DNA from 3 places in the Vibrio coralinecrosis genome. Region 3 is predicted to be linked to each of the others. Evidence: predicted binding sites of a transcription regulator. Region 3 holds the regulator's gene; each other region holds the start of a gene.
The links. The regulator PurR, encoded in region 3, represses purine synthesis genes. The targets are predictions, from matches to a motif close to TNANGNAAACGTTTNCNTNA.
Positions count from the first base shown of each region.

Region 1: purL (phosphoribosylformylglycinamidine synthase) is a predicted target of PurR. The motif match lies at 2,141-2,160, and genes of this name have one in related genera.
Region 2: purE (5-(carboxyamino)imidazole ribonucleotide mutase) is a predicted target of PurR. The motif match lies at 2,188-2,207, and genes of this name have one in related genera.

Region 1 covers NZ_CP024627.1:764,121-768,398, forward strand. Annotated here, with positions in the region: gene tadA (tRNA adenosine(34) deaminase TadA) at 1-97, shown strand, start outside; gene CTT30_RS03470 (hypothetical protein) at 143-277, opposite strand; gene mltF (membrane-bound lytic murein transglycosylase MltF) at 489-2,009, opposite strand; gene purL (phosphoribosylformylglycinamidine synthase) at 2,339-4,278, shown strand, end outside.
Region 2 covers NZ_CP024627.1:68,682-72,959, reverse strand. Annotated here, with positions in the region: gene aroE (shikimate dehydrogenase) at 1-509, opposite strand, end outside; gene hemF (oxygen-dependent coproporphyrinogen oxidase) at 585-1,502, opposite strand; gene tsaC (L-threonylcarbamoyladenylate synthase type 1 TsaC) at 1,524-2,081, opposite strand; gene purE (5-(carboxyamino)imidazole ribonucleotide mutase) at 2,278-2,763, shown strand; gene CTT30_RS00290 (5-(carboxyamino)imidazole ribonucleotide synthase) at 2,768-3,901, shown strand; gene CTT30_RS00285 (DNA topoisomerase family protein) at 3,951-4,278, opposite strand, start outside.
Region 3 covers NZ_CP024627.1:2,168,038-2,172,315, forward strand. Annotated here, with positions in the region: gene torR (two-component system response regulator TorR) at 1-681, opposite strand, end outside; gene torD (molecular chaperone TorD) at 919-1,566, shown strand; gene purR (HTH-type transcriptional repressor PurR) at 1,783-2,790, shown strand; cyclic di-GMP riboswitch class I at 2,936-3,022, shown strand; gene CTT30_RS10100 (TfoX/Sxy family DNA transformation protein) at 3,207-3,800, shown strand; gene CTT30_RS10105 (IS4 family transposase) at 3,915-4,278, shown strand, end outside.

The DNA of each region.
Region 1 (4,278 bases), 1.4 Mb from region 3:
ATTATTGGAAGAAGAGTGTCGAGTGCAATTGCAAGCATTCTTTAAGCGTCGTCGTAAAGAGAACAAAGCGCAGAAACAGGCAAAGCGTTTTGAATGAAGGATAAGACTCTAGCAAACACCTGTGTCTAGGTGCTTGCTAGGATTATGCGCAAATTAGCTGCATGAAGGCTCGATGACGAGCAATTACTTTCTTCTTATTGTTACTGAGCATTCTCTTACGGCGGTTTGCTGCCACCGTTTTATTAAGGCGTTTTGACCGCATTTTACGTCTACTCATAAAACAACCTCCTACTATGAGTTATATCTGAATTATGGCTTTCTTATTCGAAGGTACTGATTACCTTGAGTAACTCGTCTTTTACCAGCCAATTGTTACTGTTTTAATAATGTTTGCAAGATCGCTAGCTTACGAGACTATGTGTGGGTAAGCACGCAAGAATTCAAGTGCATAATCACTAAACAGCGATAGTACACTTGAAAGCTGGCTTTTACTCTTGATTTGTTGGTGCTGCCGCTGAGCTGGCTGAAGCTGAAGAGACTGAACTTTCCGGCACTTCGATGACGGCAAGGTCGTCTATACTGATGTCGCTATTATCTGCCGTTTGTTGCTCCACATGACCGATAATACTTTGGTAATAACGGCGAATGTTCTCGACGTAGTTTCTTGCTTCATCACCGCGAGCGTAGCCATATCGAGTCTGGCTGTAGTATTTTTTCTGGCGTAGTAATGGCAAGCGATCTTTTACATCGGCCCATGAATCCGGATTGCCCCCTTGTCTTTTGGTTAGTCTCCTTGCGTCCATCATATGACCGTAGCCAACATTGTAAGAAGCGAGAGCAAACCAGATTTTTTCATGGTCATCGACAGAATCGGGTATACGAGAAACCATACGACGCAAGTAGTCTACGCCTCCTCGTACTGATTGCTTAGGGTCAAGTCGGTTTGTGACCCCGACGCTTTTAGCGGTGGGTAATGTCAGCATCATCATGCCACGAACACCCGTTGGGGACTTAGCTCGGGGATTCCAGTGTGACTCTTGATAAGCCAACGCAGCCACTAAACGCCAGTCAAACTCTTCAGAATATTTTTTAAATAACGGTGACCATTTAGGCAGTTTGGAGTCAAGGGCACGGATAAATGCGCGTGTGTCAACATAATCAAAGCTGCCGATATGACCAATATATTTTTCTTCAAGTGAGGCGAGATGGCCTGATTGTTTGGTGTAACCAAAGAATTCAATCATCAATGCATATAAGCTTTCATCTTCTGAACGGCGAACAAACCAAGAGATGGGTTGATCTTCTGTGAGTTCAAAGGCTAATGCAATATCAGGGTAGATTCGCTGCGATAGGGATACTTCGACGGAATCGGCGATAGTGAACATCAGATCACCATCAGATACCTGTTTAAGGAGATCGCTTACCTCCGCTTCAGGATCTATTTCAAATGCAAAGTCAGGATAGGCTTCTTGCTTTATGGCGTTCAGAGTCTGCTTCACATGTGAATCACTAACGATTTTTAGGGTAGGTTGATCATCTTCCCCTTCAATTTGATCAGGTTGTTTACTGAGAAGCTGTTCTAAATTACGTGGTCGCCATTGGCCCTTTTTGTAGACCACTTGTTGGCTGACATAATAATAAGCAGGGCCGGGACGGAATCGCTCCATACGCTCAGCAGATTGAGTTAAGCCAGCAGCAATAATATCAATTTCGCCTTTGGCCAGTGCAGGGTAGAGCGATGAGATTCGGTAGGCCGGCTTCATTTCCAGTTGTACGCCTAGCTCATTGGCAAACTCACGAGCCAGTTCATAATCCAATCCCGCAGGGCCATCGGGACCAATATAGTAAGACAACTGATTGTTCAAGGTGCCGACACGCAATACGCCACGCTCGCGTATTTGGTCTAAATCACTTTTAGGCTCTGATTCAATTTGACAGCCGGATAACATCAATACAGCAAACAGCAAGGCGCTAATTGATGTCCAACAGTTCAAGTAATGCTTCTTCATTCACATCATTCTCATACTTCCAGTAGGGCATTTATATCAAAGTGTCATAACAAGGCAAGACAATCAGAGTGAGTTCGGGTTAAAGATTTAAAATTAGGATTTTTGCGGTAATTCAAATTTGATGAAAAAAATGACGCAAACGGTTGCTTTTGGTGTTACATCACAAAAATAAATCCTTTATAATGCGCCCGCAAAGGAGAGGTGGAATCGGCATAGGTTTTAGAATTCTAGGGAATAGCTTCGAAGTAAAACAGCCTAACCCACTGAATTTATTCCAATATCACCTCAGGTCAGTAGACCTTAACCAATTGCATAAGAGACCTAAGTACATGAGAATTTTTCGTGGCTCCCCAGCTCTATCTGAATTTCGTGTTAACAAGCTTCTAGAGCTTTGTCGTGAATTGAGCTTGCCAGTAACAGGTATTTACGCTGAATTTACCCACTTTGCTGATCTAACGGCAGATCTAGACGCATCTGAAGTTGAGAAGTTAGAAAAGTTACTGACTTACGGTCCAACTATTGAAGAGCATGAGCCAACTGGTCTGCTGCTTCTAGTTACGCCTCGTCCAGGCACTATCTCTCCTTGGTCATCAAAATCGACAGACATCGCAAATAACTGTGGTCTGGACAAGGTGGTTCGTCTTGAGCGTGGTACAGCGTACTACGTTGAAACATCTGCAGAGCTAACTGAGCTTCAATTGGTTGAGCTAAAAGCAATTATCCACGATCGCATGATGGAAGTGGTTTTTGCTGACTTTGACTCAGCGAATGCACTTTTCCAAGTGGCAGAGCCAGCACCTGTAGCTGACGTTGACCTACTTTCTGGTGGTCGTGCTGCGCTTGAAAACGCAAACGTTACCCTAGGTCTTGCACTTGCAGACGATGAAATTGAATACCTTTACGATGCGTTCGTAAATAAGCTCGATCGTAACCCAACAGACATCGAGCTAATGATGTTCGCCCAGGCGAACTCAGAGCACTGTCGTCACAAGATCTTCAACGCAGACTGGACTATCGACGGCATTAAGCAAGAGAAGTCTCTGTTCAAGATGATCAAAAACACATTCGAAACGACACCAGATAACGTGCTGTCCGCTTACAAAGATAACGCAGCAGTAATGGTCGGTTCAGAGGTTGGTCGTTTCTTCCCGAATCCAGAAACTCGCCAGTACGGTTACAACCAAGAGAAAGCCCATATTCTAATGAAGGTGGAAACGCACAACCACCCAACGGCTATTTCTCCATGGCCGGGCGCATCTACAGGTTCTGGTGGTGAAATCCGCGACGAAGGCGCAACAGGTATTGGCGGTAAGCCAAAAGCCGGTCTTGTTGGATTTACGACTTCTAACCTACGTATTCCTGGTTTTGAACAGCCATGGGAAACAGACTTCGGTAAGCCTGGCCGCATTGTTAACGCACTAGATATCATGCTAGAAGGCCCATTGGGTGGCGCGGCGTTTAACAACGAATTTGGTCGTCCTAACCTACTAGGTTACTTCCGTACTTACGAAGAAAAAGTGAACTCTCACGCTGGTGAAGAGGTTCGTGGTTACCACAAACCAATCATGATTGCTGGTGGTATGGGTAACATCCGTGACGAGCACGTACAGAAGAAAGAGATCCCAGTCGGTGCAAGCCTAATCGTTCTTGGCGGTCCTGCAATGAACATCGGTCTTGGCGGTGGTGCTGCTTCTTCAATGGCATCTGGTCAATCAGCTGAAGACCTAGATTTCGCTTCAGTACAGCGTGAAAACCCAGAGATGGAGCGTCGCTGTCAGGAAGTGATCGACCGTTGTTGGCAGCTTGGTGAACAGAACCCAATCGCATTCATCCACGATGTAGGTGCGGGCGGTATCTCTAACGCACTTCCTGAGCTTGTAGACGATGGCGAGCGTGGTGGTATCTTCCAACTGCGTGACGTACCAAACGACGAGCCGGGCATGAGCCCACTTGAGATCTGGTGTAACGAATCTCAAGAGCGTTACGTAATGGCAGTTGCGCCAGAGAACATGGAAGTATTCGATGCGATCTGTAAGCGTGAACGTGCACCATACGCAGTCGTAGGTGTGGCAACAGAAGAGCGTGAACTGAAACTTGAAGATTCACACTTCGACAACACGCCAATTGACATGCCAATGGATGTGCTTCTTGGTAAGACGCCTAAGATGCACCGTGATGCGAAAACGCTAAAAGCAAACAACCCGGCGGTTAACCGTGACGGCATCGAGCTGAACGAAGCCGTGGATCGCGTTCTACGCCTTCCAACGGT
Region 2 (4,278 bases), 1.2 Mb from region 3:
AAGCTCGCGAACATCTCTTGTAACGTCTGCGCTTTGGATAAGGTCCGGTTGGTAATCACAATTTCAGCAGGTTTTTGGTCAAGCAAAGGCTTGATTACACCACGAGCCGCTCCTCCTGCACCGATCAAGAGAATTCTTGCACCTTCAATCACGACCTGATTCTGCAATAGGTCCTGTACCAGACCTTCACCATCGGTGTTATCACCCAAGATCTCACCATCATCGATCTTTTTCAGTGTATTGACGGCACCCGCCAACTGAGCCCGCTCTGTTAAACGTGTCGCCAGTCGGTAAGCATCTTCCTTGAATGGCACAGTGACATTGCATCCTTTTCCGTTTTGAGCAAAAAAAGTTTCAGCCGCCGCAACAAATCCATCCACAGGAGCCAGTTCAGCGGTATACGTCAGTGACTGATTGGTTTGACGAGCGAACAGCGTATGTATAAAGGGAGACTTACTTTGGCTTATCGGGTTTCCGAAAACGGCATAACGATCTATCTGCTGGGTCATATCCTTACCTACTCAAAACAAAAAGGGCCATTGCAAACCAATGACCCTATCATTAACCCTATAAGGAAGAAAGTGTTACCAATCGCGAGGCTTCAAGTAGTCCTGATACAACTCTGCTTCATGGGTTCCCGGCTCCACTTGGTAACTGTATTCCCATCGTGCCAGTGGTGGCATCGACATCAGAATCGACTCTGTACGCCCACCACTTTGCAGGCCAAACAGCGTTCCGCGGTCATAAACCAAGTTAAACTCAACATAGCGGCCACGACGATAGAGCTGGAACTGACGCTCTCGCTCACCGTATTCGGTTGCTTTGCGGCGCTCGACAATTGGTAGGTAGGCTTGGCAATACCCTTCACCAACGGCTTTGATGTAATCAAAACACTTATCGAACTCCCAATGATTCAAATCGTCAAAGAACAAACCACCAACACCACGTGTTTCATCACGATGAGGTAGGTAGAAATATTTGTCACACCACTCTTTATGCTCTCGATACACTTCACTCCCAAACGGTGCACACACCTCTTTGGCAGTGTTATGCCAATATTGGGCATCTTCTTCAAACGGATAGAAAGGTGTCAGGTCAAAGCCACCACCAAACCACCAGATAGGCGCTTCACCATCTTTCTCAGCAATAAAGAAACGCACATTGGCGTGGGATGTGGGGATATAAGGGTTTTTCGGGTGCATGACCAAAGACACGCCCATCGCTTCAAATCGACGGCCTGCAAGTTCAGGGCGATGTGCCGTAGCCGACGCTGGCATTTCCTTTCCCTGTACGTGCGAAAAGTTCACACCACCTTGCTCAAATACAGCCCCCTCTTTCATCACTCGAGTGCGGCCACCACCACCTAAACGTTCACCAGGCTCACGACTCCACGCATCTTCTATAAACTCAGCATGGCCGTCGGCCTGTTCAAGTTGCTGACAAATGGAATCCTGTAGCTCCATCAGGAACTGTTTAACTGCTTGCTTGTCGATGGCTGACATGTTTCTACTTCCTTTGCAGGGTTAACCCTGTCTTAATACCTTGGATGTTTTTGCGTCGCGAATTTCACTTGGCTTGTCTCGCCCACCCGTTTCTCCCGCCAGAATTGCAACTAAGCGATCACCGAGTTGTTGCTCCACTTCTGCGGTTGTCATACAAGGGGGTTCACCGGTCAAATTTGCGCTGGTAGAGGTTAACGGCTTTCCAAGCGCATTACACATCTTTTGTACCAAAGGATGATCGGTCACACGCACCGCAATCGAGTCAAACTGGCCTGAAACCCAATCCGACACTTTATCGCTGCACGGCATGATCCAAGTAACAGGGCCAGGCCAAGTCTGATGGACTTTCTGTAGCTGCTCATCCGTCAGCTGAGACTCGTCAATGTATGGCAGCAATTGTTCATAGCTAGCAGCGATCAGGATCAGACCTTTTTCCACTGGCCTTTGTTTCAGTTCTAATAGTTTCTGAATCGCTTCAGAGTTGTCAGGATCGCAACCAACACCGAACACACCCTCCGTCGGGTACGCAATCACTTCACCGTTTTTCAGAGCCAATAGAGCCTGCTCAAAATTATCCACTGATTCTTTCCTGTCTGATGTACTGTCTAATCACTAAGTTTACAAACAATCATTGGTAGTGACTAAAGCTATTTATTTATAAATTGTGTCAATCTGGATTTAAACTTCGCGCAAACGTTTGCTTGAGAGTAAAATCCCCGTATAATGCGCTCAAATTTATCTGCTCATCAATAGAGTTGCATTAAAGGAGTTTAAGATGAAAGTCGGTATCATCATGGGTTCTAAATCTGACTGGCCAACCATGAAACTAGCAGCAGAAATGCTGGATCAGTTTGGCGTCGAATATGAAACAAAAGTGGTGTCAGCTCACCGTACTCCGCAGCTTCTTGCTGATTATGCCAACAGCGCTAAAGAGCGCGGCCTGAAAGTCATCATTGCCGGTGCTGGTGGCGCTGCTCATTTACCAGGCATGGCGGCCGCTTTCACTAGCTTACCTGTTCTCGGTGTCCCTGTTCAATCGCGTGCATTAAAAGGGATGGACTCGCTACTATCAATTGTTCAAATGCCAAAAGGTATCGCGGTAGGCACATTGGCCATTGGCGAAGCAGGTGCGGCGAATGCGGGCATTCTCGCGGCTCAGATCATCGGCACACATGATGATGCCGTGATGGAGAAAGTTGAAGCATTTCGCAACCAGCAAACTGAAACCGTGTTAGCGAACCCAAACCCGGCAGAGGACTAATCCCATGCAAGTGTTAGTGCTTGGAGCGGGACAGCTGGCACGCATGATGTCACTGGCTGGCGCTCCTCTGAACATCGATATTATTGCGTATGATGTTGCGAACGAAAATATCGTCCATCCGCTGACTCAGTCGCTACTGGGCAAAGGGTTGGACAATGCGATTGAGCAAGCAGATGTAATTACCGCCGAGTTCGAGCATATCCCACATGATATTCTTGATGTTTGCCAAGCAAGCGGAAAGCTCTTCCCCTCTGCCGACGCCATCAAAGCTGGCGGTGACCGACGAATCGAAAAAGCATTGCTGGACAGGGCTAAGGTCCACAACGCCAAATACCATGTGATCCAGACACGCGAAGACTTTGCTCACGCTATTGAGCATGTCGGTATCCCAATGGTACTAAAGAGTGCGTTAGGTGGTTATGACGGCAAAGGCCAGTGGCGACTCAAAAACCCTGCTCAGATAGACGCAATATGGGCTGAGATGGAAACGTGTATTGGCGCCACCGAAACACAAGCAATTGTTGCGGAGGAGTTTGTTCCTTTTCAACGTGAAGTGTCGCTTGTCGGTGCACGCAGTCAAGGTGGTGAAGTCGCGGTCTACCCACTTGCAGAAAACGTCCACACCAACGGGGTACTGAGCGTCTCAACAGCCATTGCCGATACTGAGTTGCAACAACAGGCACAAGAGATGTTCACTGCGGTTGCTAACGAGCTCAACTATGTGGGCGTGCTAGCCCTTGAGTTCTTTGATTTGAATGGCACCTTACTGGTCAACGAAATTGCACCTCGTGTCCACAACTCTGGCCACTGGACACAACAAGGTGCAGAAACCTGTCAGTTTGAGAATCACTTACGAGCAGTGTGTGGTATGCCACTGGGTAGCACCAAGCTGATCCGCGAAACGTCGATGATCAATATCCTCGGTGAAGATACCCTGCCAGAAAGCGTGCTCGCTATGCCTGGATGTCACGTTCATTGGTATGGGAAAGAAAAGCGCGCAGGACGCAAGATGGGCCACATTAACGTGTGTGGTGATTACAGTGGTGAACTGCAACGTCAATTATCTGCTCTGGCAGAAGTCTTAGACGCGAATGCTTTCGCGGCGGTTCATGAGATCGCGCGTCACATTAAGCACTAGTCATCGCAAAATTAATAAAAACAAAAATGGCGCTGTTTCAGCGCCGTTTTTATTGTTCACTCTGGGTATGATGACATTTTCGGTCAGCGCACTGATGTTTCATCCCACTAGCGAACTTCTTCTCGATCAATAAAGGAAAACCACACTTTTCGCACTTACCCTTAACTGGCGGCTGATTGACCGCAAACTTGCATTTTGGGTAGTTATCGCAGGCAAAGAAGGCTTTGCCAAAACGGTTCTTCCTCTCGACTAAATGACCTTTACCACACTCCGGGCACGCATGTTCTGCCTGAACCTCTTGTTCAGTCGGTTGCTCAAGCGACTCGATATGGTCACAGTGCGGATAATGACTGCAACCAATAAACATACCGTAACGC
Region 3 (4,278 bases):
TACCGTGACAAAAATCTGCGGGTTCTTGGGGTCAAATTCCATCTTAGCGCGCATACGTCTTATTAGAACATCAATGGTGCGATCATTCGGCGCATCAACTCGATGGCTAATCATATTCAAGATACGTTCTCGGCTCAGGACTTGATTTGGGTATGATGACAAAGCAACTAGCAATTCATATTCTGCTTTAGTCAGCTTCACTGGCTCACCATTTTTACTCAATGCTCGACGCTGCACATCAAAGGTCCACTCCGCAAAACGTACAATATTGCCATCATCTTTTTTCTGCTCACTCAGCTCATCAGCACTTCGTACTGCCGATATACGCCAAAGGAGATTTTTAACCCGAACAAGCAGCTCTCGAAGTTCAAACGGTTTAGTGACGTAATCATCGGCCCCCATCTCAAGACCAACAATTTTATCAATGCTATCCGTACGTCCTGTAACGAGGATAATACCAATATCAGACTGACTGCGAAGCTCACGAGTGAGCATTAGCCCATCTTCACCAGGTAGGTTAATGTCAAGCATCACCAAATCAACCGCATGATTTTGCAGTGTATCGCGCATTTGCTCTCCACTTTCCGCTTCACTCACTTGGTAACCTTCATTCTGAAAGTAACCAACCAGTTTACTGCGAGTGGCGGCATCATCCTCTACAACTAATACGTGATAGCTCATTTACACCACTTAATTACATTTTGAAATTGTCTCTCATTCATTCTATTCATAATCAGTCACATTTCTAGCTTTTGACCGCTTTCAAACCAGAAAGGCGATGTTTTATTGATTCAAAACAAACCTCGCTTAGGCCATTAATAACTTTCCATTTTTGCACTCAATCTGAAACAACCGCCATTACCGCTATTCATTTTTATTCGTTAAACTGATAAATAGAATTTCCAGGAGTCTTAACCAATGCAAGAAATCAAAGCATTCAACGAAAAACGTGCTGAAATCTACTGGTGGTTATCCAGCCTGTTTGCCAAGGAGTTAACAGAGGAAAACCTCCAGCAGTATCACTCAGAAGAAATCCGTTCCTTTCTGACTGGGCTGGGAGAAAACCCTCATCTGAAGTCAGCCATAAACAAATTAGTCGATGCACTCAATCGTCTTATCGATCGCGAAGATGCCCAGCTCGAACTGGCCGCTGACTTCTGCGATTTGTTTCTAAAGTCAGACAAAGACTCAGCGCTACCCTACGCTTCCGTGTACATAGGCAAATCTGGGCTTCTCAATGATCAGCCTGCAACAGACATGGAACAGCTAATGGCCAAACACGGCATTGAAGTTGATAAAGCGCTGAATGAACCTGCGGATCACCTCGCGATTGAGCTCGACTTTTTAGGAAACTTGATTATCCGCTCCAACGAGTTAGAACAAGAACGCCACATGGAAGATGCTTTTATCGAACAGGAACAGTTTATTCATAAACATCTTTTAAGTTGGCTTCCACAATTCACTAGAAAGTGCCAAGCTTTAGATGAATTTGGGTTTTACGCGGCAACAGCTTCATTACTGATTGCGTTTCTTGAACTTGATTGCACCTATCTTAAAGGTGAATAACCTTATTGTTGATCTGTGATTTAAAACTTATCACACCTTCGTTTTTTATTTGCTCTTCTTCTGTTTGCGGTCTAGAATCGTGACCGCAAACGATAAAAATGAACGAACTAGAGACAAACCGCTGAATAAAGCGGTTTTTGTGTTTCTGATACTTTCTGCCGAATTATTCTACACTCTGAATATACTTCCTGGCAGTCATCGACAGGACAGAACCTTATGGCCACTATTAAAGATGTGGCACGCCTAGCTGGCGTGTCAACTACAACAGTTTCTCACGTGATCAATAAGACGCGCTTTGTTGCTGAAGCAACACAAGAAAAAGTCATGGAAGCCGTTGCCGAATTGAATTATGCACCAAGCGCGGTCGCACGAAGCTTAAAATGTAACAGCACTCGAACTATCGGTATGCTTGTTACCCAATCGACCAACCTATTCTTTTCTGAAGTCATCGACGGCGTAGAAAGCTACTGTTACCGTCAGGGCTACACATTGATCCTGTGTAATACTGGTGGCATTTACGAGAAACAGCGTGACTATATCCGTATGCTAGCGGAAAAGCGCGTAGATGGCATCCTCGTTATGTGTTCTGACCTCACAGAAGAATTAAGTGAGATGCTAGACCGCCATAAGGATATTCCAAAAGTGGTCATGGATTGGGGACCTGAAAGCTCTCAAGCCGATAAAATCATCGACAATTCAGAAGAAGGTGGCTACCTAGCGACTAAATATCTGATAGACAATGGCCACAAAGATATCGCTTGTCTCAGTGGTCACTTCGAAAAAGCTGCATGCCAAGAGCGCATCCAAGGTTTCCGACGAGCGATGGATGAAGCCAACCTCTCTGTCAACGAAAACTGGATTCTTGAAGGTAACTTCGAGTGTGATACCGCTGTATTGGCTGCCGATAAAATTGTCGCTATGGACAACAAGCCAACTGCCGTATTTTGTTTCAACGATACCATGGCATTAGGTTTAATGAGTCGACTTCAGCAAAAAGGTATTCGTGTTCCTGAAGATATTTCTGTGATTGGATACGACAATATTGAACTTGCCGAGTACTTCTCACCACCACTAACCACAGTCCACCAACCTAAACGTCGCGTTGGTAAAAATGCGTTTGAAATTTTACTTGAGCGCATCAAAGACAAAGAACACGAGAAGCGTGTATTCGAAATGCACCCTGAGATCGTTGTGCGCGATACCGTATACAACTTAAACAAATAGCATTAGCTGTCATCCGACTGATAGCTCAATCTATTGGTCGGACATATCATTTTAAAGCAATTTACTTGAACCAAGATCACATTTGATCAATCAAGATGTGATACTTACCTCAAATTTTATTTATCCTTAAAATGTTCGACTAATGCCACGAACAGGGCAAACCACTTCGAAAGAGTGGGACGCAAAGCTTCCGGCCTGACTCAGGAGACTGAAAGGTAGCGGGGTTGCCGATGGGCAAAGATGCAAACGATCCGTATCGTTTAAAACAACACTCTATAATCTTTCTAGAACTCAGGGATTAGCGAGTGAATTTTATTTCGGTATGACACCTTACTGACACTTTATCTGCATTATTTTGCTAATCTCTCGGACCTGAATTTGGTGGCGTATAATAATATACACCGAGATAACACAGCATGGATAAACCAATACTTAAAGACTCGATGCGACTTTTTGATCAGCTTGGTCGTATAAAGTCACGTTCGATGTTCGGTGGATTCGGAATCTTCGCAGACGACACAATGTTCGCATTGGTAGTTAACGATAAACTCCATATCCGCGCCGACGACAAGCTGGCTAATCAATTCAAATCTGAAGGCTTAGAACCCTACGTTTATAAAAAACGAGGCTTTCCCGTCGTTACCAAATATTTTGCTTTAACGGATGATGTAGCTTCTTGCCATACTCGTGCCCTTGCGTTGGCACAAAGTGCGTTGGCCATTGCCAAAAAAGAAAAAACATCGCAAGCGAAGACTCGACCAAATCGCCTCAAGGACTTACCTAACCTCCGCCTTGCAACCGAGCGAATGCTCAAGAAAGCAGGAATCGAGAGCGTGGAAAATCTAGAGGAAGCGGGCTCTGTAGAAGCGTTTAAAGCTATTCAGGCAACCCACTCAGCGGATGTTTCACTCGAACTGCTCTGGGCTCTAGAAGGGGCTATCAATGGCAAACATTGGTCAGTCATTCCTCCTGAGCGCCGTCAGGAGTTAGTCAATAAACTCAATAGTTAAGTCGCTAATTGTTTAAAAGCCAACCGAATAGGTTTAATGCCGATCGTTTTAGAGACTTGAACGATCCTGAGATCGTATGATAATCCCCACTAACAAAGTTAGTGGGGATTTTTTATGTTTGCTCAAGAGCTGCTTTTGGCACATGAGACTATCGAGGATGGTAAAAACTATGAGTCTGTAGTTAATGCCATTCAGCTTGAATGGATAGAACAAGCTTTGCTTGATACGTCTAAAGCAAGCATTAGAAGGCGACGCTTACCAGCGCAACAAGCCGTCTGGCTCGTCATTTGGATGGGATTGCAACGGAATAAATCAATCAAAGAAGTATGCAGTTCTCTTGACCTAGCTCTCCAACCTAAGCCTCAGGATTCTTGGTCTCGTGTTGCACCTAGCGTACTTACTGACTCTAGGCGACGTTTGGACGAAGCTCCTCTCGCTGCTTTGTTTAAAACCTCTATGGCGGCATGGGAGAGCGACG